DNA from 4 places in the Serratia sp. Sp408 genome. Region 3 is predicted to be linked to each of the others. Evidence: predicted binding sites of a transcription regulator. Region 3 holds the regulator's gene; each other region holds the start of a gene.

Region 1 (6,181 bases), on a different contig from region 3:
CAGATAACGGCGAAGGTCATCTTTCGGTTGAAAACCAAACCAGGCGTCAATAACGTACACGCACTGCGCCGACGCCTGGGCGACGATTGCCCAAATCGCCTGATAGGCTGCGCGCCCCAGTTGGCGGTTAAGCTGGCGGTCGACCTGGGGAAAACAGTGCATAAATGGCTCTTTGATACCGTCGACGGTCAGGTAGGGCAAGGCAAAATGGTGCGACAGTCGCACGGCGACGCTGCTTTTGCCTGATGCGGGTACGCCGTTGACCAAAATAACGGTTTTTTCGCCAACCGTGCCGAGTGTCTGTTTCATAATATATCCACCACTTCTTGCCATTGTTTTGCTGCGCGCAGTTGTTGCATGACCCGTGGATTATCCAGTAATTCGACGATGGCGCGAATGCCGTCCTGAATATGTCCCTGACCGTCGGTAGCGCCGAAGAGAATAACGATATCGGCCTTTTCACCATCGCCAAAGGCAATCGGCTGTTCGAGCAATACCAGACTGAAGCAGTTTTTAATTACGCCGCATTCCGGCCGCGCGTGGGGAATGGCGATCCCTTCGTCAAAAACGTAATACGCGCCGTGAGTCAGCGTGTTGTCAATCACTGCTTTATAATAGGACTCGTGAATATATCCCTGATTGACCAGCGGCTGTGCCGCCAGGGCAATTACCCGTTGCCAGTCATCTTCCTGCACCCCGACCTGAATGGCATTTGCTTCGATCAGCAATTGTTTTATCGACATAAATTCCCCTCAGATGGTCTTCCTTGTGATATTGCGCAGTTCGTCGATTTTGACAAACAGTAAATCAAGCTGGTCGCGATGTCGTTTGCTTTTGGCATATATTTTCAGCGCCCGGTTATATTCCAGCATTAATTGCTTTTGTATTTCGCCGTCCTGCGGATTATTTGCCAACCGCTGTTCCCATTGGGCAATAGTTTCCGCGGCTCGCGCGGCCTCGGCGTGGTTATCTGCCGCATCGACAGGATTTTCCTGCCGACGGCGTTTGATAAATTCAAACATCATCGTCTCCAGCCCCGACTCGCGCCGGGGCGCCAGGGTTGATATTGATAGGTGAGAATAAAACGGCGTTTATTTAAATAAACCGATCTTTTCGGCTAATACCTGGGTGACCGCGTCGTTGGCCGGGATCAGGAATTTGCGCACGCTGTCGCTGACTTTGCCTTTTTCAAACATCTCCTTGCAGCGACCGACCCACTGCACGTTCATTTCGGTGCCAACGTTGACCTTTTCGATGCCGCCAGCCACTGCCAGTCGCATATCTTCATCGCTGACGCCGGTGCCACCATGCAATACCAGCGGGGTGCCGGTGGCCGCGGTGATTTCCGCCAAACGCCGATGCTGGAGCTGCGCCTTGCCGGTATACAGGCCATGCACCGTGCCGACCGACACGGCCAGCATGTCGACGCCGGTTTCGTCAACAAACCGTTTGGCATCTTCGACGGTGGTAAAGCTGATGTCTTCTGCTGCCACCATCTTGCCGTCTTCGGCACCGCCAATGGCCCCCAGTTCCGCCTCCACCGACACACCGCGCGGATGGGCGATAGCGATCACCAGCCGGGTATTGGCAATATTTTCTTCAATATTGAGGTGCGAGCCGTCGTACATCACCGAACTGAAACCGGCGTCGATTGCCGTACGAATGGCCAACGGATCCGAACAGTGGTCGAGGTGCAGACAGGTCGGTACCTGTTCGCTGGCCGCCAGCGAGCTGACGGCGTCAACCAGCAATTTGTGGCCGAGATAGTCGGCGGTACCGGTGGAAATCTGGATCATCAACGGACTGTTGGTCTGTTTGGCCGCGCGGAAAAAGGCCGGCAGCATCTCCAGACAGTGCAGGTTAAACGAGCCGAGTGCCTTGAAGCCACGCGCTTTGGCTACCTGCGACAGCTCGGGGAAGTTATAGAGTTTCATGGATTTTTTCCTCATGATGCTTGGTTGATTTACCGTTGACGAACCACGCCAGAAGCGTGACAAAAGCAATGAACAGCGCGACAAACAGCCAGTTGTTCTGCAAGGCATGGCCCAGTACCAAACCACTGCTGATGACATCGGAATCGCTGAAGGTCACGCCGACGAAGCCGTAGCTTTCCAGCATCGGCACCAGAATCGCCGGCAGGAAGGTGATGAACAGGCCATGCACCACGCCGCCGATCATCGCTCCGCGCCGACCGCCCAGCGCGTTGCCAAAGATCCCGGCGGTGCCGCCGGCAAAGAAGTTGGTCAGCAGTCCCGGCAGGATCATCGCCAGACCAAACATCGGGAAGACGATCATGCCGATCACCGAGCCAAGGGTGGTCGCCAGGAAGCCGACGATCACCGCGTTGGGGGCGTAGGGGAACAGCACCGGGCAGTCGAGCGCCGGTTTGGCATCCGGTACGATGCGCATGGCGATGCCGCGAAACGCCGGTACCAGTTCGTTGAGCAGTAACCGCACGCCGCTGTACAGAATGAACACCCCAGCGACAAACTGAATCGCCTGCATGAAGGAATACATCAGGTAATTCATGCCGTTGGCAAACTGCGCGATATACTGTGGGCCGGCCGCCAGCGCCGGGATCAGGTACATCGGGATCATCACGACCGCCATCGATAGGTAGGTGTCTTGCAGGAATTTGAAGTTGTCCGGCAATTGCAGATCTTCGGTGGAACGCGAGCCCTTGCCGACCACCTTGGCCACCGCCGCCTGCACCAGATAGCCGATGGTGCAGAAATGCCCCAGCGCCACCTCGTCGGAGCCAGTGATCCTGCGCACCGCCGGCTGTGCCAGCGCCGGCATCACTACCGCCATGATGCCGCCGAAGATGCCGCCGGTAAGGATCAGCGGCAATCCGCTCAACCCGGCCTTGTAGCCGATTACCGCGCCAATGGTGGCCATCCACAGCATCGCCTGTCCGGTAAGGAAGATGTATTTGAACGGCGTGAGGCGGGCGATCAGAATGTTTACGGCAAAGATCACCATCAGCGTCAGTGCGACCTCCGATCCCAGCTCACGGTTGGCCAGACCGGCGATCGCCGCCACGTCGGTGATATAACCGGTCATGCCGAAACCGTGGGTGAAAATACTGTTCAGGTAGGTGAGGGTGTCGACAATAATATTAATGCCGGCCATCATGATTAAAAAACCCAATAACGTCTTGAAGGTGCCTTCTGCCACTTTGCCGGTGGATTTTTTTTGCAGCAATAATCCCAGCATGGCAATAAAGGCAATTAATATCGACGCCTGCCCGAGCAGGTCTCTGACAATGAAATCTATCACGCTGTTCATGATGGGGTCCCTTGCATATTACGTTCTTTCAGAAAGGCGACGATCTTCTGTTCAATCTCGGTCTTGTCCGTCAGCTTGTTAAGAATAATGACCCGTTTTTTCTCTTCATCACTGGCATCGGCATTCAGGATGTCGGCAAAAGTTTTTTGCGTCAGAATAATATCGGATCTAAAGGCGCTGGCTTCGGAAATTGTGGTGTGATCAATATCCGCATCAATATCCAGTTTTTTAAGCACCGCCCTGGCACTCATTTCAATGGCAAAACTTGAACCCAAACCACAGCCGCATACACAGAGTATTTTTAACATGGATATTCTCCTCAAATGATATTTAACTGTTTGGCCAGTTTGTAATGGTGCCCTTCGAGATCAACCAGCCGTTTCTTCATGCTGATCAAATCAATTGGAATAGCCTGATTACTGGCATTGATAATGACGGCTTTGTTTCTCATCCCGGATTGAATACAGCGCACCACCTCGCTTGCCATCAGGGTGCCCTGATAAATTTCTTCGCAGGTAGGCTCGCCATTGCGCAGCCCGTAACCGACAATGGTTTTACGAATACGAACGCCGATACGTGGTTCCAACTGGGCAATCATGGTATCGATAGCTCCTTGAAAACCTGGTGAATATTCTTTTGTATAGCCCTCCGAACATAAAATGATGACGCTGTTTTGCCGTTCAAGCCGCAGCTTTATTTTTTCCGCCAGGCTGCTTAATGACCGTTGGCACTCGGGGATCAACGCAAAATCGGCGTTGGATTTAATCGCCGATTGCAGAGTTAATTCACCGCAGTAGCCACCCAGCAGTTCGAGCATAAACACCCGACCCGGTAACGCACGGCCGGTATTACGCAATTTGGCGACCTCTTTCAATATTTGCTCACAGGCGGTGGAAAAGCCAATGGTATAATGACTGCCGAAAACGTCATTATCGATCGTCATGCCAACGCCGAAGCAATTAATGCCAAATTCGCTCAGGGTATTTAAGAACTGTAGCGATCCATCACCGCCCGCCATAATAAGCACATCGATATGCAGAGATTTGAGTTGTCTGGCGATTTTTTCGTATTCTACGCTGGACAATTTCCTTGCCGTGCGCCCAGAGGAAATAATCGGTAGCGCGTTAATGGCATAATCAATCAGATCGCGATGGCTAATCGATTGATGGCGATGTTCAAGCAAGCCGGGAATACCTCCGTTAAACAACACGATTTCCGCCTGCGTCAGATTGGCAATCTGGAAAATAAAGTTATTGATGCCTGTAACATCACCGCCACTTATCACCACACCGATTTTCATCTCAATGACTCCCGTTGGTTTCCGTGAGCTCATTGTTCAATTTTGGTGTGGGTAAAATTTGCAATAGACATCACAAAATAATCACAAAAATAGTTGCCAATAACCTTGACTGCCGTGGTCAGTGGTTATTTTTTGCGAAGTAACTCACAAAGTCGCCATTAGCGATAAACGACCGACTCAGCGGTTTATTTTTGAAATTCAAATGGTTGTGTCAATATGATGACCAAGGGCAGGGAAAGGCCGCAAATGCCGATCGGCAGGCGGTAAAAACTTGGCGTAAATGTGATTTTCATCGCATTTTCTTGGGGCGTTATCAGGTCGCGACGCCACTGGGGGCAGTTTTGCCCCCACGACATGCAGCCAGAGGGGGAGAGGTCAGGCCTTGATTACGCTGACGCCAGCCTGTTGCAAAGGCGCGATCAGCGCGTCGTCGGTGGCATGTTCGACAATGATGGTTTGCGCCAGGGTAACGTCGCCGATGGCATACTGCGATGCGGCATTCAGCTTGGCGGCGGACGCAAGGACCACGGTCTCCGCGGCGCGTGCCGCCAGGGCACGTTTGATGTAGGCCTCTTCCAGATCGCCGGTGCTAAGGCCGGCAGTCGGGTGCACGCCGGTGACGCCCATAAAGTAGATATCGGCCCGAATGTGCGACATTGCCTCAACGGCGGCGGCGCCAACGCTGACAATCGAATGTTTGAACAGCCTGCCACCGATCAGGATCACCTCGATATGGGGATGTTCCACCAGATCGACCGCCACGCTGGGGCTGTGGGTTACAATAGTGGCATGTAACGAGGCTGGCAGTTGCTTTACCAGCGCCGCCGACGTGGTGCCGCCATCGACGATAGCCACCTGGCCTGGCAGGATCATGGCGGCAGCGGCGCCGGCAATGGCGCGCTTTGCCGTCGATTCCAGCGTATTACGTTCGGCAAATGGCGCAATGGCCGACGATACCGGTAGCGCGCCGCCGTGGACCCGTTGCAGCAAACCTTCGCTGTCCAGCTCGCGTAAATCCCGCCGGATAGTGTCTTCTGACAACCCAAACATCTCGCTTAGCTGTTTGGCCAGCACCTGGCCCTCTTGCGCGAGCTTTTCGAGGATCAATTTTTTGCGTTGGCTGGTGAGCATAAAACCCCGTTGACTTAATCTGCACGAATTATCTTGATAATACACGAAACTGCACGTTAGTATCAATGCTTATCCACTGACTTTAGGAGCCGATCAATGATCGCCACCCAGGATCGCGTCCGCATCATCAGCACACAGGTGCTGTCGGACGATTGGTATCTACTGAAAAAAACCACCTTTGATTTTCTGCGCCGTGATGGCAGTTGGCAACGGCAAAGCCGTGAAACCTATGACCGCGGCGATGGCGCGGTGATCCTGCTGCTTAATCGCCAGGCCAAAACGGTGATTCTGACGCGGCAATTTCGCTATCCGGCGTTCGTCAACGGTCATGATGGCATGTTGATCGAAGCGGCGGCAGGCCTGTTGGACAATGCGTCGCCGGAACAGCGCATTCGTGCAGAAGCCGAAGAAGAAACCGGCTATATCGTGCAAAAGGTGCAGAAAGTGTTCGAAGCTTACATG
Region 2 (6,181 bases), on a different contig from region 3:
GAAGCCGATGAAATCATGGTTAACGGCCAGATCTTCGATCACCAGGCGCGTCTGCGTTCGTTTGAGATTGTGTCGACGGTCAAAGACGACCTGCGCAAGGGCTAAATAATCGGGCGCCGCACGGCGCCCTGATTTTAGCGTTGAATAAGATAGCGAATGGTTGGCCCGTCCTGCTGAATATCCAGCACCTGATAGCCATGATTGCGCGCGTCGAGCGGAATATTGTTGATCGACTGCGGGCAATCGCTGATCACTTCCAGCACCTCGCCCGGCTTGAGTTGCGGCATTGCCTCCAGCGTGGCGACCGCCGGATAGGGGCACGGCTCGCCCAGCATGTCCAACCGGTAATCCGGCACTATCGTTGGTTGTTTCATGGCACACTCCTCAGATTAACCACCTGCGCCTGCGGTCTGGCGCGGAAAAAGCGTTTTTCCCACCACAGCATGGCGATGAACGCCAACCCCAGCAGCAGGTAGGTGACCAGCAGGCCGCCAAGCGGGCCGAAGGTGTCCAGCAAATTGACCTTGTCATAGTCGGTGGCCAACGCCGGGGCCAGATCGTCCCAATAATAGGCCAACAGCGTCGCCCCGATGATATTGCCAAGCCCGACCCACCAGTAATGAATTTGCCCTTCGACCGCGCGGTACATCCAGCCGGTTTCGCAGCCGCCCGCCAGCACGATGCCAAAACCAAACAGCAACCCACCCAGCACTGCGTTCGGGCCGGCCCACATAATCTTGGGCGATACGCCAAGCTGAACATAGCTGAAGATGCCTATCGCGCTGACCGCCATCCCCAGAATAATCGCCTTGGCCATGTGGGTGCGGCCGGTGATCCACAAATCACGGAACGCCGAGGTGAAGCAGATCTGCGCACGCTCAATCAACAGACCGAAGCCGATACCAAACAGCATGGCGATGCCGAGCTTCGGCGCGTCAAACAGCGTCCACAGCGACCAGGCCACGGCCAGCAGGAATACCAGCATGCCGAGCCGAAAACGGCGACGTGCCTGCTGCGGTTGCTGCGTCAATGGTGCCGCCGCGCGCACCTTCTGCAATTTCACCGGGATACGAAACAGCGGCAATAGGGTAAATTTGGCGCCGAAGTACGACCCCACCGCGGTCGCCAGCGCAAAGAACCAGGCGTGCAGCGAAAACTGCGGAATACCGGTAAAGAAAGCGGCAAGGTTACACCCCATCGCCAAACGCGCGCCAAAGCCAGCAATGATGCCACCCAACAGCGCCTGCACGATACGAATGCGGTGCTGCGGCCGTCGCAGCTTAACATTGTTGGCCCACAACGCGGCGGCAATGCAACCGGCGAACATGCCGATAATCATCCGCCCATCGATGCGTTGTAGCGGCGTCCCCTCAAGGCCGATAAGTTTGAAGTACCCCCATTGTTCCGGGTGAAAGCCGAGCCACTGCAACAGGTGACCGCCCCAACGGGTAAATTCACCGGTCACCGCCCAGAAGGTGCCGGTCAGGCCGAAATAATAGGTGGCAAGGATCCCTGCGGCGATCACCGCCGGTAGCGGCGCCCAAAAGCGCACCAGGAATTGCGATTTGAATTGCTGCCAGCTCATGGCATCTCCTATGCATCACATCCATGAATAATAACCAGATGAATGATACGTCATTAACCGCAGCAATCCCTCTTTTCAGACGTAAAAAAACCAGCCCGAGGGCTGGTTTTCATCATGACTTAGCGCGAACGATAAATCAGTGCTTATGCGTCACCGAAACGACGACGTGGAGTGGCTGGCGCTGCATCGTCACGACGCGGTGCGCGGTCACGGTTGAAGTTACCACCGCCACGACGTTCGCCACCGGCTGCATTTCCGCCTTCACGACGCTCGCCGAAAGAACGACGCGGTGCGCCTTCACGACGTTCGCCGTTGAAAGGACGACCGTTGCCGCGACGTTCGCCACCGGCGTTACCGCCTTCGCGACGCTCACGACGTTCATGCGGCTGAGCATCGCCCAACAGTTGCATATTCATCGGCTTGTTCAGAATGCGGGTGCGCGTGAAGTGATTCAGGATCTCGCCCGGCATGCCTTTTGGCAGTTCGATGGTGGAGTGGGAACCAAACAGCTTGATGTTACCGATGTAACGGCTGCTGATGTCGCCTTCGTTGGCAATCGCACCAACGATATGACGCACTTCCACGCCGTCATCACGGCCCACTTCGATGCGGTACAGCTGCATTTCACCCACGTCACGACGTTCGCGACGCTGTGGACGCTCACCGCCGTCACGGCTATCACGACGACGGTCACCGCCGCGATCGTCACGGTCGTTGAATTCACGACGTTGACGCGGTTTGAACACCGGATCCGGTGGCAGGATCAGTGGACGTTCGCCCTGTGCCATCTTCAGCAATGCTGCTGCCAGCGTTTCGATGTCCAGCTCTTCTTCCGGCTGCAGTTTAGCCAGCAACGCGCGGTACATATCCAGATCGCTGCTTTCCAGCTGCTGCTGAACCTTAGCGGCGAACTTGGCCAGACGGCGTTGACCCAGCAGTTCTGCGTTCGGCAGCTCAACCTCAGGGATCGTCAGCTTCATGGTGCGTTCAATGTTGCGCAGCAGGCGGCGTTCGCGGTTTTCCACGAACAGCAGCGCACGGCCAGCGCGGCCAGCACGACCGGTACGGCCGATACGGTGAACGTAAGATTCGGAATCCATCGGGATATCGTAGTTGACTACCAGGCTGATACGCTCAACGTCCAGGCCACGGGCCGCAACGTCGGTAGCAATCAGGATATCCAGACGACCGTCTTTCAAACGCTCCAGGGTCTGCTCACGCAGCGCCTGGTTCATGTCGCCATTCAGCGCGGCGCTGCTGTAACCGCTGCGCTCCAGCGCTTCGGCCACTTCCAGCGTGGCGTTTTTGGTACGCACGAAGATGATGGCTGCATCAAAGTCTTCGGCTTCCAGGAAACGCACCAGCGCTTCGTTTTTACGCATGCCCTGTGCAGTCCAGTAGCTCTGGCTGATGTCAGGACGGGTAGTGATGCTGGATTGAATGCGCACTTCCTGCGGCTCTTTCATAAAGCGGCGGGTAATGCGACGAATCGCTTCCGGCATGGTAGCGGAGAACAGCGCGGTCTGATGTTCAGCCGGGATTTCCGCCATGATGGTTTCTACGTCTTCGATAAAGCCCATGCGCAGCATTTCGTCAGCTTCATCCAGCACCAGACCGCTCAGGTTAGAGAGGTTCAGGGTGCCGCGTTTCAGGTGGTCCAGCAGACGGCCCGGGGTACCCACTACGATTTGTGGGCCCTGGCGCAGGGCTCGCAGCTGCACGTCGTAACGCTGGCCGCCGTACAGAGCCACAACGTTAACGCCGTTCATGTGTTTGGAGAAATCGGTCATCGCTTCGGCAACCTGAACCGCCAGTTCGCGGGTCGGGGCCAGCACCAGAATCTGTGGTGCCTTCAGGGAAGCGTCGAGGTTATGCAGCAGTGGCAGCGAGAACGCCGCAGTTTTACCGCTGCCGGTTTGTGCCATACCCAGCACATCGCGACCGTTCAACAGGTGAGGAATACACTCAGCCTGGATCGGTGACGGTTTTTCATAGCCCAGATCGGTCAGGGCGGAAATGATAGGAGCAGACAGCCCCAGGTCAGCAAAAGAGGTTTCAAGCTCAGTAGTCATGTACACGTGCCTCATTAATAATGGCAGCCAGTCTACATAACTCGTCGAGAAAATTTTCAGTCATTTTCATTGAAAAGTGTGAACCGGCTCAAATTAGATTATAAAACGAACAAAAAAGCCCTCACCCGTGAAGGCGATAGCTATGGTCGGTTAAACCAAGGTCTATCAGGCTGTTAGATGTTCGTCAGCTATTGCTGGTCCGATTCCGATAGGTCGTCTTGTTCTTGGCCCAAAAGCGCCAATTCCAACAATGCATAGCGGTGCTCAACAAAGTTATGAACGTTGTTAGCCACCGTCAGTTTGAACAGCGCCGAAGCGGTGTCCTTGTCCCCCAGACTCAGGTAGTGTTTACCCAAATAGAAGTCAGTTTCACTGAGATGCTCAGCGAGCGAAGTGTTATCCGTTGCATCCGCCTTGAGGCTTTCCATCAGCGTTTTTTCGCTGATCTTACCCAGGTAGAATTCGACAATTTTCCATCCCCATTGCCCTCGGTCCGCTTTGTCGTAACGCTGTTGAAGCGCTACGTCAGCCTTCTTGGGATCGATTTCTCGTTCCACAAGATACAGCCACAACGAACGGAAGGGATCATTTGGGTCGTCTTGATAAAACGCCAGCAGATCATCCTGCGCCAACGGGAAGCGGCCGCCATAATACAGTGCGATGCCCCGGTTTAAACGCGCGTAATTGTAAGTTGGATCAAGCTCTAGTACAGAATCAAACGCTTCATAGGCAGCATCAAAATTGCCTGCCTGCGTTAAGTAAATGCCCAGGTAGTTGAAAACTTCCGGCATATCGGGACGTATCGCCAGCGCTTGTGAAAAGTCATTGCGCGCCAGTGCACGTAACCCAAGACTATCATACAGCACACCGCGCTCATATAAAAGCTGCGCGCGCTCATCGTCCGTCAGTGCCCGACTGGCAAGTATTTGTTCCATGCGCGCCAGGATCACTTCCTGCTGCAACGTAGGCTGCAACGGGATAGCCAGAACGTCATCTTTACGCCAATCATTGTTGCTGCATCCTGCCAGCATGAGCGCTGTCGCAACGTAACACCAGCGTAAGAAAGGCTTCATTTCCCACTCCCGAAGACAAACATTGGATGAACGTCCTGTCCTCCGCTTGCTAAAACGCGGGCTTCCTACCCGCGCGATACGAACAGCTCCCAACCCCAGGGGCGGGGAGCTGTCAAAACTGCTTTACAGTTATTCTGCTTCTGGTGCAGCAGGAGCATCCGCTTCAGGCGCGGTAGCTTCCTTGATGCTCAGGCGCACACGGCCCTGGCGATCAACTTCCAGCACCTTGACCGGCACTTCCTGACCCATCTGCAGATAGTCGGTCACTTTCTCAACGCGCTTGTCAGCGATTTGTGAAATGTGAACCAGACCTTCTTTACCGCCGCCGATCGCCACGAAGGCGCCGAAATCAACGATACGGGTCACTTTACCCTGATACACGCGGCCCACTTCGATCTCTGCGGTGATCTCTTCGATGCGGCGAATGGCAAACTTGGCCTTCTCACCGTCGGTAGCAGCGATTTTAACTGTACCATCATCTTCGATTTCGATGGTAGTGCCAGTCTCTTCAGTCAACGCACGGATGACTGAACCGCCTTTACCGATCACATCCTTGATCTTGTCCGGATTGATCTTGATGGTGTGGATGCGTGGTGCAAACTGAGAAATATCGCCACGCGGAGTGCTGATAGCCTGTTCCATCACGCCCAGGATGTGCAGACGCGCGCCCTTGGCCTGGTTCAGTGCCACCTGCATGATTTCGCGGGTGATACCTTCAATTTTAATGTCCATTTGCAGCGCGGTGATACCATCACGGCTACCAGCCACTTTAAAGTCCATGTCACCCAGGTGATCTTCGTCACCCAGAATGTCGGACAGAACCACAAAGTTGTCCTGCTCTTTCACCAGACCCATGGCGATACCGGCAACGGCAGCCTTGATCGGCACACCGGCGTCCATCAGCGCCAAAGAGGCACCACAGACCGAAGCCATGGAAGAAGAACCGTTGGATTCGGTGATTTCAGACACCACACGCACCGTGTACGGGAAATCTTCTGGTTTAGGCATCATAGCCAATACGCCGCGTTTCGCCAGGCGACCGTGACCGATTTCACGACGTTTAGGCGAGCCCACCATACCGGTTTCACCCACGGAGTATGGAGGGAAGTTGTAGTGGAACAGGAAGCTGTCGGTTTTTTCGCCCATCAGCTCGTCCAGGTTCTGCGCGTCACGTGCGGTACCCAGCGTCGCGGTAACCAGCGCCTGAGTTTCGCCACGGGTGAACAGCGCGGAACCGTGGGTGCGCGGCAGTACGCCGGTGCGCACGTCCAGACCACGGATCATGTCTTTTTCGCGACCGTCGATACGCGGTTCGCCACGCAGTACGCGGCTACGCACTACGTTTTTCTCGACGCTACCCAGGATGTCCTGGATTTCGCCAGCGTCCAGGGACTCGTCCTGCGCCAACAATGCGGCAATCACGTCTTCTTTAATCGCATCAACCTGAGCAT
Region 3 (6,181 bases):
GCGGCCTGATGCTGAATGTATTGATTGTCGACGATGAACCCTCGGCCCGTGACAACCTGCGCCATTTACTGGACGCGGAGGATGGCGTAACCATCGTCGGCGAAAGCGCCAATGCGATAGAGGCCATCAGCCAGATCCACCGCCTGCAACCGGACGTGGTGTTTCTGGATATTCAGATGCCGCGTATCAGCGGGCTGGAGTTGGTCGGTATGCTTGACCCGAACCGAATGCCGTACATTGTATTTCTCACCGCTTATGATGAATACGCCTTGCAGGCGTTTGAGCAGCATGCCTTCGACTACTTGCTAAAACCGGCCGAGCCGCAACGATTGAACAAAACCTTGCAACGACTGCAACAGCGCCGTGTACCGCAGGACATTGCGGCACTGCCGGAAAGCGAGGGATACCTGAAATACATCCCCTGCACCGGCCATAGCCGTATTTACCTGCTGCGTTTCGAGGAGGTGGTCGCCATTCGTTCGCGCTCAAGCGGCGTCTACGTGGTGCGCAATGACGGTATGGAGTGCTTTACCGAACTGACGCTGCGTACGCTGGAAAATCGCACGCCGCTGGTGCGTTGCCATCGGCAATATCTGGTCAATCTGGAGCAGGTACGGGAAATACGCTTTGACGACAGCGGCGCGGCAGAAATGATCATGCCGGTCGGCGACCCGGTGCCGGTCAGCCGCCGCTATCTTAAGTCGCTGAAAGAGGAACTGGGGCTGCGGGGATAATAGCGGGCTGGCGTCACGCCACGCTTGCCGACACATCGTTTCGTTTGCCCTTGACGCGATCGGGCCGCGCTTATAGCTTTATGGCATCTACAGGCGCGTTTGCGCCGCGTCAGCGTCAAAGGAAAAGAAAATGAGTGAAGCACGGATTATCGCCAAAGCGATGAAAGACGGAAAACCAGTGCAGGATCTGGTGATTTTACCGGCCTTGGCCAACCGCCACGGTCTGATCACCGGCGCGACCGGTACCGGTAAAACCGTGACGCTGCAAAAAATGGCCGAGCAGTTCTCGCGCCTCGGTGTGCCGGTCTTTTTGTCGGACGTTAAAGGCGATCTGTCGGGTATCGGCACCGAGGCGGTGCCGAATGAAAAACTGCAGGCGCGGCTGGCGGCGATCGGCGTCACCGATTGGCAACCGCAAGCCTGTACCATTATTCCGTGGGATATTTACGGTGAAAAAGGCCACCCGATCCGCGCCACCGTATCCGATCTTGGCCCACTGCTGCTGGCGCGTCTGCTGGATCTGAACGAGGTGCAAAGCGGTGTGTTGCAGTTGGTGTTCAAAATCGCCGATGACAACGCCTTGCTGCTGCTGGATATGAAAGATCTGCGTGCCATGGTGCAGTACGTCGGCGACAACGCCAAGCAGTTCCAGACCCAATACGGCAATATCTCCTCCGCTTCGGTCGGCGCCATTCAGCGCGGGCTATTGACGCTGGAAGAGCAGGGTGCCAATCAGTTCTTTGGCGAACCGATGCTCGACATTAACGATCTGATGAAAACCGATGCCAATGGCCACGGCAACATCAACCTGTTGGCGGCAGACAAACTGATCAACCAGCCAAAACTGTACTCGGTCTTTCTGCTGTGGCTGCTGGCCGAGCTGTTTGAACATTTGCCGGAAGTGGGCGATCCGGAACAGCCGAAGCTGGTATTTTTCTTTGATGAGGCGCATCTGTTGTTCAACGACGCGCCGCCGGCACTGCTGACCAAGATTGAGCAGGTGGTACGTCTGATCCGCTCAAAAGGCGTCGGCATCTATTTTGTTACGCAAAACCCGCTGGATATTCCCGACAGCGTGCTGGGCCAGTTGGGCAACCGTGTGCAACACGCGCTGCGTGCCTTTACGCCACGCGATCAGAAAGCGGTGAAGGCGGCGGCGCAGACCATGCGCGCCAACCCCGACTTTGATGCGGAAACGGCGATTACCGAACTGGGCGTCGGTGAAGCGCTGGTGTCGTTCCTGGATGAAAAAGGGCGGCCCAACGTGGTGGAGCGGGCAATGGTCATCGCGCCGGAATCGAAGATGGGCATGCTGGGTGCCGACGGGCTCAACAGCGCGATCAATAAATCGCCGCTGTATGGTCGCTATGAAGATATGGTCGATCGCGAGTCCGCCTATGAAAAACTGTCTTCGGAAGGTTTCGCCACCGTAGGCACGCCACCGCCGGGGCAACCGGCACAGAAACCGGCGGCGGATGCAGCCGGTGGTGGCCTGATGGGCGGGTTGAACGATCTGCTGTTCGGCTCTACCGGTCCACGCGGCGGCAAGCGCGATGGTATTGTTCAAACGGCGGCCAAGAGCATGGCTCGCGACCTCGGCAAGCAGATTTTGCGCGGCGTTTTGGGATCGATTATGGGCGGCCGTAAAAAGTAAGCGGAAAATTTCGTCAGCGGCAGTAAACTAGCGCAGCTTTTTTCTGCCTGGACATGTCATGCTGCTGCTGATTGATAACTACGACTCTTTCACCTACAACCTGTACCAATACTTCTGCCAGTTGGGCGCCGAAGTGTTGGTCAAGCGCAACGATGAATTGCAACTGGCCGATATTGAACGGCTTGCGCCACAGCGACTGGTGATTTCACCCGGCCCGTGCACGCCGAATGAGGCGGGCATTTCTCTTGCTGCCATTCGCCACTTTGCCGGCAGGCTGCCCATTTTGGGCGTATGCCTCGGCCATCAGGCGTTGGGGCAGGCGTTTGGCGCCACGGTGGTACGCGCCCGTCAGGTGATGCATGGCAAGACCTCTGCCATTCGGCACCATAACGGCGGCGTTTTTGCTGGGCTGAACAATCCGTTGACCGTAACCCGTTACCACTCGCTGGTGCTGGAAGCCGCCACGTTGCCAGACTGCTTTGAGGTAACCGCCTGGAGTGAGCGCGACGGCGAACCTGACGAAATCATGGGGATCCGCCATCGTCAGCTGGCGCTGGAAGGGGTGCAGTTTCACCCGGAAAGCATTCTCAGCGAGCAGGGGCACCAACTGCTGGATAATTTCCTTAAAAGTTAACCGGTTATGAGTTTTTTTCCTTTTTTGGCGATTTAGGTTTGCCCTTGATTGGTTTTTTATGCATATTTTGTGATTATATTTTCACTTAATGGCAACATTGAAAATCCGATCACGTTCAGGGTGGACCCAATAATGACCGAAAAATACCCAGTCAGCCGCAATACGTTCGACCAGGTTATTCTGCCTGTTTATGCACCTGCCCAGTTTGTCCCCGTCAAGGGCAAGGGCAGCCGAGTGTGGGACAGCAACGGCAAGGAGTATATTGATTTCTCTGGCGGTATTGCGGTGACTGCGCTGGGGCATTGCCACCCGGCATTGGTGGCGGCGCTGAAGCAGCAGGGTGAAACCCTGTGGCACACCAGCAATGTCTTTACCAACGAGCCGTCGCTGCGCCTGGCCAGCAAGCTTATCGCCGCGACTTTCGCCGATCGGGTGTTCTTCGCCAATTCCGGCGCCGAAGCCAACGAAGCGGCATTCAAGCTGGCGCGCCACTATGCCATTACCCGCCACAGCCCGTACAAAACCAAAATCATCGCGTTTTATAACGCGTTCCATGGCCGTACGCTGTTTACCGTCTCGGTTGGCGGCCAGGCGAAGTATTCCGACGGCTTCGGGCCGAAGCCGGCCGACATCGTGCATGTACCGTTCAACGATCTGGCGGCGGTCAAGGCGGTGATGGACGATCACACCTGCGCGGTGGTGATGGAGCCGATTCAGGGCGAAGGCGGTATTACTCCGGTGGATGCGCAGTTCCTGCAAGGTGTGCGTGAACTGTGCGATCGCCACCAGGCGCTGTTGGTATTTGATGAAGTGCAAAGCGGTATGGGGCGCAGCGGCAAGCTGTTCGCCTATATGCACTACGGTGTGACGCCGGATATTCTGACCACCGCCAAAGCGTTGGGCGGCGGTTTCCCGGTCAGCGCCATGCTGACCACCGAGGAGATTGCTTCGGTGATGCAAGTCGGTACCCACGGCACCACCTATGGCGGCAATCCGCTGGCCTGCGCGGTGGCGGAGGCGGCGTTGGACGTGATCAATACCGCCGAAGTGTTGAGCGGCGTCGAACAGCGTCATACGCTGTATGTTGCGGCGTTGCGGGACATTGGCGAAAAATACCGTATTTTCAGCGAGATTCGCGGTATGGGGCTGTTGATCGGCGCCGAACTGACGGCGCCTTACCACGGCAAGGCACGTGATTTCCTCACCGCGGCCGCCGCGCGTGGCCTGATGATTTTAAATGCCGGGCCGAACGTGATCCGATTTGCGCCGTCGCTGGTCGTTGAGCCGCAAGATATTGCCGACGGTATGGCGTTGTTTGAGCTGGCGGTTCAGGACGTGATCAACGCCGGGTAGCTACCCACTGGCGGTCGGCAGACGGTATCGGATGTCCGACTGTGCCCACGGTAAACGGCGCATAAAAATGCCGGTCAGCGTTAACTGACCGGCATTTTTTGAAGCGTGCCGTTTTAATGGATTAACGGGTACCGTAGACGACGATGGTTTTGCCGTGTGCGGAAATCAGGTTTTGATCTTCGAGCATTTTCAGAATACGGCCAACCGTTTCGCGTGAACAACCGACGATTTGACCAATTTCCTGACGGGTGATTTTAATTTGCATGCCGTCCGGGTGAGTCATGGCATCCGGCTGTTTGGCCAGATTGAGCAGGGTTTGCGCAATGCGGCCGGTAACGTCTAGGAAGGCGAGGTTACCCACTTTCTCTGAGGTGATCTGTAGGCGGCTTGCCATCTGCGCCGACAGGCGCATCAGAATGTCAGGGTTCACCTGGATCAGCTGACGGAATTTCTTATAGGAAATTTCAGCCACTTCACAGGCGGTTTTAGCCCTAACCCAGGCGCTGCGTTCCTGGCCTTCTTCAAATAATCCAAGTTCGCCGATGAAATCGCCCTGATTGAGATAGGACAGGATCATCTCTTTGCCTTCTTCATCCTTGATCAGCACCGCAACGGAGCCTTTCACGATGTAGTAAAGCGTTTCGGCCTTTTCACCTTGGTGAATCAGCGTACTTTTCGATGGATATTTGTGGATATGGCAATGAGACAGGAACCATTCGAGAGTAGGGTCTGTTTGCGGTTTGCCGAGAACCATTCGCTGTTATCCTCTGTTGTAATCTGCCTGTATCACAGGGGTCAGAGTTCCCTGTCAAACGTGTTATGGCTGTCCATGAGCGGCGACCATTAACCGTTTTTGAGGCGTGACGTAAAAATACGCTATTGCCCTAGCATATTAACTTGCAGTGAGAGCTGCAAGCTACATTCTGTTAACATACACATTAAGGTGCCTTTCCGTGGGCATTTCCCTGAAAGCGCTGTCCAGAAAGCGTTATTGCGGCTCTGTTTGTAGCACAGAGTGACGCGGGTGTCTTGTGTTGTCTCGCTCACACATGACCAGTATCAGGTTCCGTTGCCAGTTTTGCTGCTAACGCGTAGTCTGATGACAAAGAATCAATCGGAGTCATGAGCATGCAGGCAAGAGTCAAATGGGTTGAAGGGTTAACGTTTCTTGGCGAATCGGCGTCTGGCCATCAGGTATTGATGGACGGCAATGCCGGTGACAAGGCGCCAAGTCCGATGGAAATGGTGCTGATGTCCGTGGGGGGATGCAGCGCGATTGACGTGGTGTCGATTTTGCAAAAAGGCCGTCACGACGTGCGTGATTGTGAGGTAAAACTGACCTCTGAACGTCGCGAAGAGGCACCACGGGTATTTACCCATATCAACCTGCATTTTATCGTCAGCGGTAAAGGGCTTGGCGACAAGGCGGTGGAGCGTGCGGTGGATCTGTCTGCCGACAAATACTGTTCGGTAGCGCTGATGCTCGGCAAGGCCGCCAGCGTTACCCACAGCTTTGAAGTCCGGGAAGTGGCCTAATGGCATGTGGCGCGGTGGCCTAATCCTCCCCGCGCCCGTCCGGTGTCGCCTGGCTACTCAATCTTTTTGCCTTCCAGCAGCCGCTGCACCAGCGGTGCCATGATCAACTCCATCGCCAGTCCCATTTTGCCGCCGGGCACCACCAGCGTATTGATGTGCGAAATAAACGAGCCTTGCAGCATCGCCAGCAGATAAGGGAAATCAATCTGATCCAGCCCGCGGAAGTGGATCACCACAAAGCTTTCGTCCAGCGACGGGATGGCCTTGGCG
Region 4 (6,181 bases), on a different contig from region 3:
AACACCGACTGGCCTATCAGGAAGCGGTGGAAGGGCTGCAGCATTTATCGCAGGAACAGTTGGCGATCCGCGAGTATTATTTCCGCGCGCGTTTAATGCAGGATTATATCAGTGGCATGACCGATCTTTATGCCTATGACGAATACCGTCGGTTAATGGCAGCGGAATAATTCTGCAGGTTGACGACTCTATTTCCCGCCGGGCGAAATTCGGCGGGCATGCTGTTTGGAGTTTTGTAAAGATGCCCAATATTTATTTACCATTATCAACAAACTACGCTGGAACTTCGCGCTATTAATAGGTTCTCATTAAACACAACAAAAAGTTATCCCAATAATTTTAAAGAGACACACAGATGAAAAAAACAGCATTAGTTCTGAGCGCTTTGGCATTCAGCATTGGTATGGCGATGGGCCCGGTAACGGCCAGCGCCGCAGAGACCGCATCGGCAAGCACGCCTTCGCAGCAATTGCCGAGCCTGGCGCCGATGTTGGAAAAGGTCATGCCGTCGGTGGTGAGCATTAACGTTGAAGGCAGCACTGCCGTTAATACGCCGCGCATGCCACAGCAGTTCCAGCAATTCTTCGGTGAAGATTCGCCGTTCTGCCAGGACGGTTCGCCGTTCCAGGGTTCGCCGATGTGTCAGGGCGGGCAAGGTGGGCCGGGCGATCAGGGCGCCAAACAGAAGTTCCAGGCGCTGGGCGCCGGCGTGGTGATTGATGCGGCTAAAGGCTACGTCGTTACCAATAACCACGTGGTGGATAACGCCAGCAAGATCCAGGTGCAGTTAAGCGATGGCCGACGTTTCGACGCCAAGATGATCGGTAAGGATCCGCGTTCCGACATCGCGCTGATTCAATTGAAAGACTTCAAGAATCTGACTGCGATCAAAATGGCGGATTCCGACAAGCTGCGGGTGGGCGATTATACCGTGGCGATCGGTAACCCGTACGGGCTGGGTGAAACCGCCACTTCCGGTATCGTGTCGGCGTTGGGTCGTAGCGGCCTCAACATTGAAAATTACGAAAACTTTATTCAGACCGATGCGGCGATCAACCGCGGCAACTCCGGCGGTGCGTTGGTCAACCTGAACGGCGAACTGATCGGCATCAATACCGCGATCCTGGCGCCGGACGGCGGGAATATCGGCATCGGCTTTGCCATCCCCAGTAACATGGTTAAAAACCTGACGGCGCAAATGGTGGAATATGGCCAGGTGAAACGCGGCGAGCTGGGTATCATGGGCACGGAACTGAATTCTGAGCTGGCGAAAGCGATGAAGGTCGACGCCCAGCGCGGCGCCTTTATCAGTCAGGTATTGCCAAAATCTGCCGCTGCGAAGGCGGGTATCAAAGCCGGCGATGTGATTGTTACGCTTAACGGCAAGGCGATTTCCAGTTTTGCCTCCTTCCGTGCCGAAGTCGGTACGCTGCCGGTTGGCAGCAAACTGGCGCTGGGTCTGATCCGCGACGGCAAACCGGTAACGGTGGACGTGACGCTGGAACAGAGCAAACAGACGCAGGTCGATTCCGGCAACATCTATACCGGCATTGAAGGGGCCGAACTGAGCAATACCCAGGCGGGCAGTCAGAAAGGCGTTAAAGTGGACAGCGTCAAGCCTGGCAGCGCCGCGGCGCGTATCGGTCTGAAAAAAGGTGATGTGATCCTCGGGGTTAACCAACAACCGATCCAGAACCTGGGCGAGCTGCGTAAAATTCTCGACAGCAAGCCGCCAGTGTTGGCGCTGAACGTTCAGCGCGGTGATAGTACGCTGTATCTGCTGATGCAGTAATCACCACGGTTTATGCTGATAAAGGCACGCATTCTGCGTGCCTTTTTTTATGCCTTAAAATTGTGAAGCTCACCACAACTCCCGCTGCTGCCAAAACGCTTTGGGCATATGCACAATGTGCAGGCCGTATGGCGTCGGTATGCTGGGCGCTTATCTAAATTGGCTTGGGGCAGAACTGAATGGCGGAATACCATCTTGACGGCAAGCTGGCGCAGGAAATCGTTGCCCGCACCATGCAAATCATTGACGGTAACGTCAATGTGATGGATGCGCGCGGCCGAATTATCGGTAGTGGCGATCGTGAGCGTGTCGGCGAGTTGCATGAAGGTGCACTGCTGGTGCTGTCGCAGGCCAGGGTGGTTGACATCGATGAGGCGGTCGCCCGTCATCTGCACGGTGTGCGACCGGGAATCAATCTCCCGTTGCGCATCGACGGGAAAATTGTCGGCGTTATCGGCCTGACCGGCAATCCGGCGCAACTGCGGCAATATGGCGAACTGGTGTGCATGACCGCCGAAATGATGCTCGAACAGGCGCGTCTGATGCATATGCTGGCGCAGGACAGCCGCTTTCGCGAAGAGCTGGTACTCAACCTGATCCGCACCGAAGAGCTGTCGCCGGCGCTGATGGAGTGGGCGCAGCGGTTAGGCATCGATCCTAACCAGCCGCGGGTTGTGGCGGTGGTGGAAGTGGACAGCGGGCAGCTCGGGGTTGACAGCGCGATGGCGGAATTGCAGCAGCTGCAAGCGTTGCTGACCTTGCCGGAGCGCGACAACCTGATCGCCATCGTTTCACTGAGCGAAATGGTGGTGCTGAAGCCGGCGCTTAACGCGCATGGCCGCTGGGACGCCGAAGACCATCGACGGCGGGTGGAAAACCTGCTGTCGCGCATGAATGAAAGCAGCCGTCTGCGGGTGCGGGTGGCGCTGGGCAATTTCTTTACCGGACCGGGCAGCATCGCCCGTTCTTATCGCACCGCGCGCACCACCATGGCGGTTGGCAAACAGCGGATGTTCGATCAACGCGCCTATTACTACCAGGATCTGATGCTGCCGGTGCTGCTGGACAGCCTGCGCGGCGGTTGGCAGGCCGATGAATTGGTCAGGCCGCTGGCGCGGCTCAAGGCGATGGACGGTAACGGTTTGCTACGCCGTACGCTGAATGCCTGGTTTCTCAATAACGTCCAGCCGAGCGCTACCGCCAAGGCGCTGTATATTCACCGCAATACGCTGGAATACCGTCTCAACCGCATTTCTGAACTGACCGGGTTAAATTTGTCCAGTTTCGACGATCGCCTGTTGCTGTACGTCGGGCTGCAACTGGATGAGGTATAACGCGCTGTTTTCGGCTCCAGGCATATCGTCGTGTGGCCAGGCGGCAACAGGTTAAATCCCCGGGAGCTGACATTGGTCAGTGACCGGGGTGCCGCCGCGTAGCCAACAACGCTAGGCGGCGAAAGGCGAAGGAGATGGGAATTTAGGTGACGGGCGCAGGATTAAACACTGCCAACGCGTTATACAACCCCCATTGATCCGACCAGGTTTTCTGACGGCCGCTGGCGATCGCCAGAATCAGCTCAAACAGCTGCCAACCGACTTGCTCAATCGTTGCCTCGCCGGTGGCGATGGTGCCGGCGTTGATGTCCATCAGATCGTGCCAACGTTCGGCCAGCGCGCTGCGGGTGGCCATTTTGATCACCGGTACCGCCGTCAGGCCATACGGCGTGCCGCGGCCGGTGGTGAACACCTGCAGGGTGATGCCGGAGGCCAGCTGCTGGGTGCCGCAGACAAAGTCGCTGGCCGGCGTGGCAGCAAAGATCAGGCCGCGTTTGGTGGGACGCTGGCCAGGGGACAGTACCTCTACAATCGCGCTGGTGCCGGATTTGGCGATCGAACCCAACGCTTTTTCCACCACGTTGGCCAGGCCTCCTTTTTTATTGCCGGGAGAGGGATTGGCGCTGCGATCGGTTTGGCCCTGGCTCAGGTAATCATCGTACCAGCTCATCTCCTCCAGTAAGCGCTTGCCAACCTGTTGGTTCGCTACACGCGGCGTCAGCAGGTGAATGGCATCGCGTACTTCGGTTACCTCGGAAAACATCACCGTGGCGCCGCAGCGCACCAGCAAATCCGAGGCGTAGCCCACCGCCGGATTGGCGGTCACGCCGGAAAAGGCATCGCTGCCGCCGCATTGCATGCCGACCACCAGCTCGGAAACCGGGCAGGGTTCGCGTCGGCGCTGATTAAGGCGTTGCAGATGGCGTTCGGCCAGCGCCAGAATATCATCGACCATCGATTTGAAGCCGACATGCTTTTCATCCTGCAGGCGCACGATGTCACCGGCGTCGAGCGAGATCGGTTGCACATCGTCAGTGCCTTGCAGCAGGCGTTCCGGCTGCAATTTTTCACAGCCCAGCCCGACCACCATCACTTCGCCGCCAAAATTGGGGTTGAGCGCCAGATTGTGAATAGTGCGGATCGGCACTACCGCCGCAGGGGCATTGATTGCCACGCCGCAGCCGTACAGGTGGTTTAATGCCACCACGCCATCGACGTTGGGATACTTTGGCAGCAGATCGCGTTCGATGATTTTCACCACGAAGTCCACCACGCCGGCCACGCAGTGCACGCTGGTGGTGATACCCAGCAGATTCTTGGTGCCGACGCTGCCGTCGGCATTGCGATAACCGTCAAAGGTGTAGCCCGTCAACGGCGCTAACGGCGCCGGTACTCGGTTGGCCAGCGGCAGGCTGTGCAACTCGGGCGCTTCCGGCAGTACCACCAGCGACTCGTCAATCCAGCTGCCGCGGGCGATGTTGCGCAGCGCGTAGCCGATGATCTCGCCATAGCGAATAATATTGCCGCCGCTGGCAATATCGTCCAGCGCCACCTTATGCCCTTGCGGTATATGTTCCATTAATTGCAAGCCGCAGGGAAATAGCGTTCCTTTTGGCAGGCCGTCATTATTAACCACGATGGCGACATTATCTTGTGCATGAACTTTTATATACAGCGGTGCGTCATGATTGTTATTTGCTTCAGACATTAAAACCTCACTTGCCATATTCATTATTGTTATTCGCTACGGGATATCACCGGCGGGCTGCTCAGGGAACAGTATATGTGGGGGGGCTGGTGGCGGCATTATGCAAATGACCGGTATTACGCGAATAGGAGACTCAATTGTTTGGCATCGGTCCAATAGGCTGTGAGCCGGCTCACGGCGCGGCCGGGTTTCGTGAGCTGTACAGCGCAGCATAGGGCAGATGCCATAAACAAACGGCAATATTGCGCCGATCCTTGGGGTATTGCCCGATGAGTCTGCCTGGACGGGCACATATACTTTTTGCCGTAGAGAAATTTATTGAGTTTGGTATTGCCGCTGCCGGATTAATCGCACTGCTCAACAACGGCTGACATTCAATTCAATCAATTTCGTTCTGAGAAATTTATGTAGTTCAGGATGAATATAGCAACGGCTAGATTCAGGAGAACACCATGTCTACTATCAGTTCCGCGACCAGTGTAATAAAAAGGACCAATACGCGTTACTGGATTGTGGTGATGTTATTTATCGTCACCTCATTCAACTACGGCGACCGCGCAACGCTGTCGATTGCCGGTTCATCGATGGCGAAAGATATCGGCCTCGATCCGGTCGGAATGGGCTACATTTTTTCCGCATTTTCCTGGGCGTACGTTATCGGCCAGATCCCTGGCGGCTGGCTGCTCGATCGCTTCGGCTCCAAGCGCGTCTACTTCTGGAGTATTTTCATCTGGTCGCTGTTTACCTTGCTGCAAGGCTTCGTGGACATCTTCAGCGGCTTTGGCATCGTCGTTTCCCTGTTCGCCCTGCGTTTTCTGGTCGGGCTGGCTGAAGCGCCTTCCTTCCCTGGCAATAGCCGCATTGTTGCAGCCTGGTTCCCGGCGCATGAACGTGGCACTGCGGTGTCAATCTTCAACTCGGCGCAGTACTTCGCCACGGTGATTTTTGCGCCGATCATGGGGTGGTTGACTCATGCGGTCGGCTGGGCGCACGTGTTCTTCTTTATGGGCGGGCTGGGCATCATTCTGAGCTTTGTCTGGCTGAAGGTGCTGCACAATCCCAAGGATCATCCCGGAATCAACCAGGCCGAACTGGACTATATCGAGGCCGGCGGTGCGCTGATCAACATGGATCAGAAGCAGGAAAAAACGCAAAAAATCAAAGGCGAAAAGTGGTTCCAGATCAAGCAACTGCTGCAATCGCGCATGATGATTGGCGTCTATATCGGCCAATATTGCATTAATGCGCTGACCTATTTCTTCATCACCTGGTTCCCGGTGTATCTGGTGCAGGCGCGCGGCATGTCGATCCTCAAGGCCGGTTTCGTGGCCTCGGTTCCGGCAATCT

Evidence for each region. The regulator CRP, encoded in region 3, controls carbon source genes, mostly activating them, when cyclic AMP is high. The targets are predictions, from matches to a motif close to ATGTGANNNNNNTCACAT.
Region 1: the regulator CRP is predicted to act here: its motif matches at 4,869-4,886, upstream of AC2AXP_RS06110 (6-phosphofructokinase).
Region 2: the regulator CRP is predicted to act here: its motif matches at 3,734-3,751, upstream of yrbN (protein YrbN).
Region 4: the regulator CRP is predicted to act here: its motif matches at 1,853-1,870, upstream of AC2AXP_RS15845 (CdaR family transcriptional regulator).

The regions. Positions count from the first base shown of each region.
Region 1 covers NZ_JBXUFT010000001.1:1,285,463-1,291,643, forward strand. Annotated here, with positions in the region: gene AC2AXP_RS06080 (P-loop nucleotide/nucleoside kinase family protein) at 1-309, opposite strand, end outside; gene AC2AXP_RS06085 (PTS sugar transporter subunit IIA) at 306-743, opposite strand; gene AC2AXP_RS06090 (hypothetical protein) at 753-1,022, opposite strand; gene AC2AXP_RS06095 (class II fructose-bisphosphate aldolase) at 1,092-1,934, opposite strand; gene AC2AXP_RS06100 (PTS sugar transporter subunit IIC) at 1,921-3,288, opposite strand; gene AC2AXP_RS06105 (PTS sugar transporter subunit IIB) at 3,285-3,596, opposite strand; gene AC2AXP_RS06110 (6-phosphofructokinase) at 3,608-4,588, opposite strand; gene AC2AXP_RS06115 (DeoR/GlpR family DNA-binding transcription regulator) at 4,964-5,719, opposite strand; gene AC2AXP_RS06120 (NUDIX hydrolase) at 5,816-6,181, shown strand, end outside.
Region 2 covers NZ_JBXUFT010000008.1:82,088-88,268, forward strand. Annotated here, with positions in the region: gene AC2AXP_RS19485 (luciferase-like monooxygenase) at 1-105, shown strand, start outside; gene yedF (sulfurtransferase-like selenium metabolism protein YedF) at 135-374, opposite strand; gene yedE (selenium metabolism membrane protein YedE/FdhT) at 371-1,585, opposite strand; gene AC2AXP_RS19500 (DEAD/DEAH family ATP-dependent RNA helicase) at 1,729-3,657, opposite strand; gene yrbN (protein YrbN) at 3,647-3,727, opposite strand; gene nlpI (lipoprotein NlpI) at 3,846-4,730, opposite strand; gene pnp (polyribonucleotide nucleotidyltransferase) at 4,860-6,181, opposite strand, start outside.
Region 3 covers NZ_JBXUFT010000007.1:165,047-171,227, forward strand. Annotated here, with positions in the region: gene AC2AXP_RS18760 (sensor histidine kinase) at 1-9, shown strand, start outside; gene btsR (two-component system response regulator BtsR) at 9-734, shown strand; gene AC2AXP_RS18770 (helicase HerA-like domain-containing protein) at 865-2,388, shown strand; gene AC2AXP_RS18775 (aminodeoxychorismate synthase component II) at 2,447-3,022, shown strand; gene argD (bifunctional acetylornithine/succinyldiaminopimelate transaminase) at 3,155-4,375, shown strand; gene crp (cAMP-activated global transcriptional regulator CRP) at 4,497-5,129, opposite strand; gene AC2AXP_RS18790 (OsmC family protein) at 5,504-5,911, shown strand; gene AC2AXP_RS18795 (phosphoribulokinase) at 5,965-6,181, opposite strand, start outside.
Region 4 covers NZ_JBXUFT010000005.1:85,116-91,296, reverse strand. Annotated here, with positions in the region: gene dgt (dGTPase) at 1-170, shown strand, start outside; gene degP (serine endoprotease DegP) at 356-1,792, shown strand; gene AC2AXP_RS15845 (CdaR family transcriptional regulator) at 1,972-3,126, shown strand; gene garD (galactarate dehydratase) at 3,269-4,834, opposite strand; gene AC2AXP_RS15835 (MFS transporter) at 5,287-6,181, shown strand, end outside.